3 regions of the Phytobacter diazotrophicus genome follow, and region 1 is predicted to be linked to each of the others. Evidence: predicted binding sites of a transcription regulator. Region 1 holds the regulator's gene; each other region holds the start of a gene.
The links. Region 1 encodes CRP, which controls carbon source genes, mostly activating them, when cyclic AMP is high. Its sites were predicted from a motif close to ATGTGANNNNNNTCACAT; they were not measured.
Positions count from the first base shown of each region.

Region 1 (2,278 bases):
GGGATCGACTATCCCTGGTTGCTGGCGATGTTGCAGGGTTCGTTCATTTCACACATGAATACGCTCGTGGTGCCTGGCGGCAAAATGGGGTTAGCAATGGAGCTGATCATGACACCGCTGGTCCAACGGCTGATGGAAGGGAAGAAGATTCAATAGGCCTCCAGCCGACACAACTTCTGCCTCCCTCTGAAGCCCCGGTAAACGCAGCGCCACCGGGGAATGTGTCGGATACGCGACGCTTATCCGACCTGTGTTCTCAGGCCTCAATCACCTCATATGAATGCGTGATTTTCACCGCTTTCTCCAGCATTAATGCCACGGAGCAATACTTCTCGGCAGAGAGATCCACCGCGCGCGATACCGCCGCCTCTTTTAGCTCTTTGCCGGTCACGATAAAGTGCAAATTGATATGCGTAAACAGACGCGGAGCCTCTTCACGACGCTCTGATGTCAGCTTCACTTCGCAATCTTTCACATCGTGGCGGCCTTTTTGCAGAATAGAGACAACATCGATAGCGCTGCATCCCCCTGCGGCCATCAGCACCATTTCCATCGGGCTTGGGGCTTTGTCGCCTGAGTTACCATCCATCAGGATCTGGTGCCCGGACGCAGACTCGCCAAGGAACGTTAAACCTTCTACCCATTTCACACGAGCTTGCATTTTTAATTCACTCCGGAGTTACAATTTTCTTTACAGATTACGCGCACATAAGAAAACTCGCAACGGAAGGCGACCTGCGTCAAGCTGAAGCGAGACACCAGGAGACAGGCGTTAAAAGCTATGCTAAAACAATCACGATGCTACAGTGATACATTGACGTTATGCATGTATGCAGAGGACATCACATATTACAGGCCGCAGGCATGTCTGACGGTCCACTTCCCAGGTATGGGGAAGATAGATTGCAACCCCGGACGCGATATGTGAATCCAGCGTCTGGAGCCAGCTTATAACAGAGGATAACCGCGCATGGTGCTTGGCAAACCGCAAACAGACCCGACTCTCGAATGGTTCTTGTCTCATTGCCACATTCATAAGTACCCGTCGAAGAGCACGCTGATTCACCAGGGTGAAAAAGCGGAAACGTTGTATTACATCGTCAAAGGCTCAGTGGCTGTGCTAATCAAGGATGAAGAAGGTAAAGAGATGATCCTCTCTTACCTTAACCAGGGAGATTTTATCGGTGAACTGGGTCTGTTCGAAGAGGGTCAGGAGCGCAGTGCATGGGTACGCGCTAAAACCGCTTGTGAAGTGGCCGAAATCTCCTACAAAAAATTCCGCCAGTTAATTCAGGTGAACCCGGATATTCTGATGCGTTTGTCTTCCCAGATGGCGCGTCGCCTGCAGGTCACCTCGGAAAAAGTCGGTAACCTCGCCTTCCTTGATGTAACGGGCCGTATCGCACAGACGCTGCTGAATCTGGCGAAACAACCGGATGCAATGACCCACCCGGACGGTATGCAAATTAAAATTACCCGCCAGGAAATTGGTCAGATCGTTGGCTGTTCCCGCGAAACCGTCGGCCGTATCCTGAAAATGCTGGAAGATCAAAACCTGATCTCCGCACACGGTAAAACCATTGTCGTGTACGGTACACGTTAATTCTCAAGCGGCGCATCGCCCTTAACGATGCGCCGTTTTTGTCTCTCTTCCCCATGTGGCGCAGGCTGATTTATCACCCCGAAATCAACTATGCACTGCGACAAACGCTGGTGTTATGCCTCCCTGTGACCGTGGGTCTGATCGCGGGTCGTCTCGATCTTGGTCTGCTGTTTTCTCTCGTTCCCGCCTGCTGCAATATTGCCGGTCTGGATACTCTGCATAAACGTTTCTTCAAACGCGTCATTATCGGCGGCACGCTCTTTGCGGGCAGTAGCCTCACGGTACAGCTATTACTGACGCAAAATATTCCGCTACCGCTGATTCTGAGCGGATTAACGCTCTTGCTCGGCGTCACAGCAGAAATCAGCGCATTACACGGGCGGCTTCTACCCGCCTCGCTCATTGCCGCCATCTTTACTCTCAGCCTCGCCGGTAACATGCCCATCTGGGAGCCGTTGCTGATTTATGGGCTGGGTACCCTGTGGTACGGCGCATTTAACGCCTTCTGGTTCTGGTTGTGGCGAGAGCAACCGCTGCGTGAATCCTTGAGCCTGCTGTATCGCCAACTGGCAGACTATTGCGAAGCGAAATACAGTTTACTGACGCAGCACGTCGATCCAGAAAAAGCTCTTCCGCCACTCCTGGCACGCCAGCAAAAGGCGGTGGATATGATTA
Region 1 is NZ_CM125428.1:457,127-459,404, reverse strand. Features, by position in the region: gene ACS0RQ_RS02105 (phosphoribulokinase) at 1-156, shown strand, start outside; gene ACS0RQ_RS02100 (OsmC family protein) at 257-661, opposite strand; gene crp (cAMP-activated global transcriptional regulator CRP) at 971-1,603, shown strand; gene ACS0RQ_RS02090 (YccS/YhfK family putative transporter) at 1,657-2,278, shown strand, end outside.

Region 2 (2,278 bases), 200 kb from region 1:
CCCAGCACACCGCCCCCAAAACCACACAGGGCCGGAATAGACGCGACAAAACCCACTTTCAAAATTGACATGCCTTTATCCTGCACCAGATAAATCGGGAACCAGGTCAGGAAAAACCATGTGATCGTGTTCAGGAAGTACTGACCGAAGAACACGCCGAGCATCATACGGCTGGATAACAGTTGCTTGATGTAATCCAGTTTCGGGCCAGATTGCTTATCGCTGTCGGTTTTTTTGTGGTCCATATCAACCACCGCGCCGTTAGCAGAAATGTAATCCAGCTCTTCGCGAGTCATACGTGGATGGTCAGTTGGGTTATGAATGTATTTAACCCAGGCCGCCGTCAGCACAAAACCAATCACGCCCATCACGGTGAAAACATGTTCCCAGCCCCACGCGAAGGTCAGCCAACCCAGCAGCGGAGAAAACAGTGCGAGTGAAAAATACTGCGCCGCGTTAAAAATCGCCGAAGCGGTACCGCGCTCTTTGGCCGGGAACCAGGCCGCCACAATACGGGCGTTTGCCGGGAAAGAAGGCGCTTCCGAGAAGCCCAGCATAAAGCGCATAATAAACATCGAGATCCCGGCCCATGCGAGCGGGAATACGTCGACAAAGCCTTGCAAGAAGGTGAAGAGCGACCAGAAGAACAGGCTCCAGGTGTACACTTTTTTCGAGCCATAGCGGTCAAGTAACCAGCCACCTGGGATCTGCATCAGCAGATACGCCCAGCCAAACGCAGAAAAAATGTAACCCATCGATACCGAGTCAAGATGCAACTCTTTCGCGACATCAGTCCCCGCAATGGAGAGTGTGGCACGGTCCGCATAGTTAACTGCTGTAACAATAAATATAATGAGCAGAATTAAATAGCGAGTTGGTATTCCCCTTTTTACCTCAACTGAACTTTGCACAGACATATGGTTTCCCCTGGTGCAGCTTAATTTAAAGATATAATTTTCTTGATATGTAATTTACCCGATATATAAAAAGAAACTCATGAAAAGTAATATCAGGTAATAGCATGTTTGTATTTTATTACCGCACAGTATAATCACCACCACTCGGCCACGCACTGGTGGTTTGCTCAATTTTAATATGAACCATTAAGATTATTTTGAGCATATGCACACATAGCTGGGCGCTGATGCACAGATCTGGCAATTCACATCCTTACAGGACGGGTAATCACGAAAATAAGTGATTTAGATCACATTTTAATATTGAGACTCCTGACATTCTTATTTCATCAACCGAGGTTTTAACTTCTGAGAAATACAGAACATCCTCTCTTTCTTTTTTTTGAGTAATGCATCGTATCGTTAGCTGGAGATTACTTGATAATGGCCGACATTGAAATTAGACAGCAGTCGCCTACGGCGTTTTATATTAAAGTACACGACACCGATAATGTCGCTATCATCGTTAATGACAATGGATTAAAAGCGGGTACCCGTTTTCCGGATGGTCTCGAATTAATCGAACATATCCCGCAAGGTCATAAAGTTGCGCTGGTAGATATTCCTCATCACGGGGAAATTATCCGTTACGGTGAAGTTATCGGTTATGCAGTGCGTGATATTGCTCGCGGAAGCTGGATTGACGAATCCACCGTTGAATTACCGAAAGCGCCGCCGTTGAACACACTGCCACTGGCGACAAAAGTGCCCGAACCGTTGCCGCCGCTGGAGGGTTACACCTTCGAAGGCTATCGCAACGCCGATGGCAGCGTCGGTACCAAGAATCTCCTTGGCATCACCACAAGCGTACATTGTGTGGCGGGAGTGGTCGATTATGTGGTGAAAATTATTGAACGCGACCTGCTGCCGAAATATCCGAATGTGGATGGTGTGGTCGGCCTGAACCATCTGTACGGGTGTGGCGTGGCGATTAACGCACCGGCAGCCGTTGTGCCTATCCGCACTATTCACAACATCGCGCTGAACCCGAACTTTGGCGGTGAAGTGATGGTCATCGGCCTGGGCTGTGAAAAACTGCAGCCTGAACGCCTGCTTAAGGGCACAGAAGATGTGAAAGCGATTCCGGTAGACGATGCCAGTATTGTCCGTCTTCAGGATGAACATCATGTCGGTTTCAAATCCATGGTTGACGATATTTTGCAGGTTGCGGTACGTCATCTGGAAAAACTCAACCAGCGCCAGCGCGAAACCTGCCCGGCTTCTGAACTGGTTGTCGGCATGCAGTGTGGTGGTAGTGACGCCTTCTCCGGCGTGACCGCAAACCCGGCTGTCGGTTACGCCTCTGACCTGCTTATACGTTG
Region 2 is NZ_CM125428.1:658,163-660,440, reverse strand. Features, by position in the region: gene ACS0RQ_RS03235 (MFS transporter) at 1-917, opposite strand, end outside; gene garD (galactarate dehydratase) at 1,341-2,278, shown strand, end outside.
Region 2: the regulator CRP is predicted to act here: its motif matches at 1,196-1,213, upstream of garD (galactarate dehydratase).

Region 3 (2,278 bases), 1.4 Mb from region 1:
CATGACCCAGGTCACGTAGTACATGGTGGCGGCCATGCGGATAAAGCCCGGGCAGACGTTGCACAGCGTGAGCAGTAAAATCCGCACCCACTGGTCGTTTTTCCAGACATCCTTCATGTCCTTTTTCATAACGTCATGAGTTGGGACCGCCGGGCGCACACGCTCGCGGACTGTAGCGAAGCAGAACAAGAACATACACATGCCGATAAACGCCAGAACCGTCATCGCCATCTGATAGCCTTTGGCTTTGTCTTCGCCACCAAACCATTCGGCCATGGGGAGTAACGTCAGCGACAGCAGCAGGGTGGCAATCCCTACCATCACAAAACGATAAGACTGGCAGGCCACACGCTCTTTTGGATCGTTGGTTATCACGCCGCCTAACGAGCAGTAGGGGATATTGATCGCGGTATAGGTGAGTGAGAGCAGGAAGTAGGTAATAAAGGCATAGATAACTTTGCTATGGTAGGTCCAGTCCGGTGTGGTAAACATCAGCACGCTGAACACGGCATAGGGTAAGGCTATCCACAAAAGCCATGGACGAAAACGTCCGTACTTGCTTTGGGTGCGGTCGGCTATCGCACCCATGATCGGGTCGGTGATGGCATCTATCACGCGAATTGAGAGCAGTAAGACGCCTACCAGTGCAGGTGCCAGACCGAAAATATCCGTGTAAAAGTAATTAACAAACAGCATGATGGCGCCAAAGATGATGTTGCATCCGGCATCGCCCATCCCATAGCCGATTTTCTCTTTAACAGATAGTTTACTGTTGTCCATCGACGATACTCCCAGTGAGTTGTGGGAATAATTATTCGCCCGCTAAACATAATTTGCGTTACAGGATGTTGGCGGGAACATGGACAAAACAGCTACATAGGGGAAAGTGTGAGGTTGATAACAATTGAATAACAACCCTCTCCCGGGCGGGAGAGGGCAGCAGGCAAAATCAGTGCGCTTTCACCGCTTTTGCACTTTTCTCTTTGAACATATAGCCGACGCCAAGGATGACCAGCCATACCGGGATCAGATATACGGAGATAGCCATACCGTCAGTCATCAGCATAATGACCAGTACGGCCGCCATAAACAGCAGGCAAATCCAGTTACCTACCGGGTACAACAGCGCCGGGAAACGCGGCGTCACGCCCTGCTGCTGTTTGGCTTTACGGAACTTCATATGCGCCAGGCTAATCATCGCCCAGTTGATGACCAGGGCAGAAACCACCAGTGCCATCAGCAGGCCAAATGCCGATTCAGGCGCCATATAGTTGATCAGTACGCACAGCGCAGTGACCACAGCGGAAACCAGAATGGTATTAACCGGAACACCACGTTTGTCGACGGTGAGCAGCGCTTTTGGCGCGTTCCCCTGCTGTGCGAGGCCGAACAGCATACGGCTGTTACAGTATACGCAACTGTTGTAAACCGACAGCGCGGCAGTCAGCACGACGATGTTCAATGCATTCGCCACGAAGGTGTCACCCAGCTCATGGAAAATCAGTACGAACGGGCTGGTATCCGCGGTAACGCGCGTCCACGGCAGCAGAGAAAGCAGGACAGCCAGTGAGCCCACATAGAAGATCAGGATGCGGTAGATAACCTGGTTGGTCGCTTTTGGAATGCTCTGCTCCGGATTGTCCGCTTCTGCAGCCGTAATCCCTACCAGCTCAAGGCCACCAAAGGAGAACATGATGATAGCCATCATCATTACCAGACCTGAGATACCGTGTGGCAAGAAACCGCCTTGCTCCCACAGGTTGCGTACTGTCGCCTGTGGGCCTGCGCTGCCGCTGAACAGTAACCAGCCGCCGAACAGGATCATCGCCACTACAGCAACCACTTTAATAATGGCGAACCAGAACTCCATCTCACCAAACACTTTAACGTTGGTGAGGTTAATGGCGTTGATAATAACGAAGAAGGCCGCTGCGGAGACCCAGGTTGGGATTTCTGGCCACCAGAACTGGATATATTTACCAACGGCGGTGAGTTCCGCCATCGCAACCAGCACATACAGTACCCAGTAGTTCCAGCCGGAGGCAAAACCCGCGAAATTACCCCAGTATTTGTACGCGAAGTGGCTGAATGAGCCTGCAACCGGCTCCTCAACGACCATCTCGCCCAACTGGCGCATAATCAGAAAAGCAATGAAACCCGCAATGGCATAACCCAGGATAATCCCTGGCCCTGCAGAATTAATGACTGACGCGCTGCCCAGAAACAGGCCAGTCCCGATAGCGCCGCCCAGCGCGATAAGCTGAATATGGCGGTTCTT
Region 3 is NZ_CM125428.1:4,729,257-4,731,534, reverse strand. Features, by position in the region: gene ACS0RQ_RS22980 (glycoside-pentoside-hexuronide (GPH):cation symporter) at 1-780, opposite strand, end outside; gene aroP (aromatic amino acid transporter AroP) at 950-2,278, opposite strand, start outside.
Region 3: the regulator CRP is predicted to act here: its motif matches at 887-904, upstream of ACS0RQ_RS22980 (glycoside-pentoside-hexuronide (GPH):cation symporter).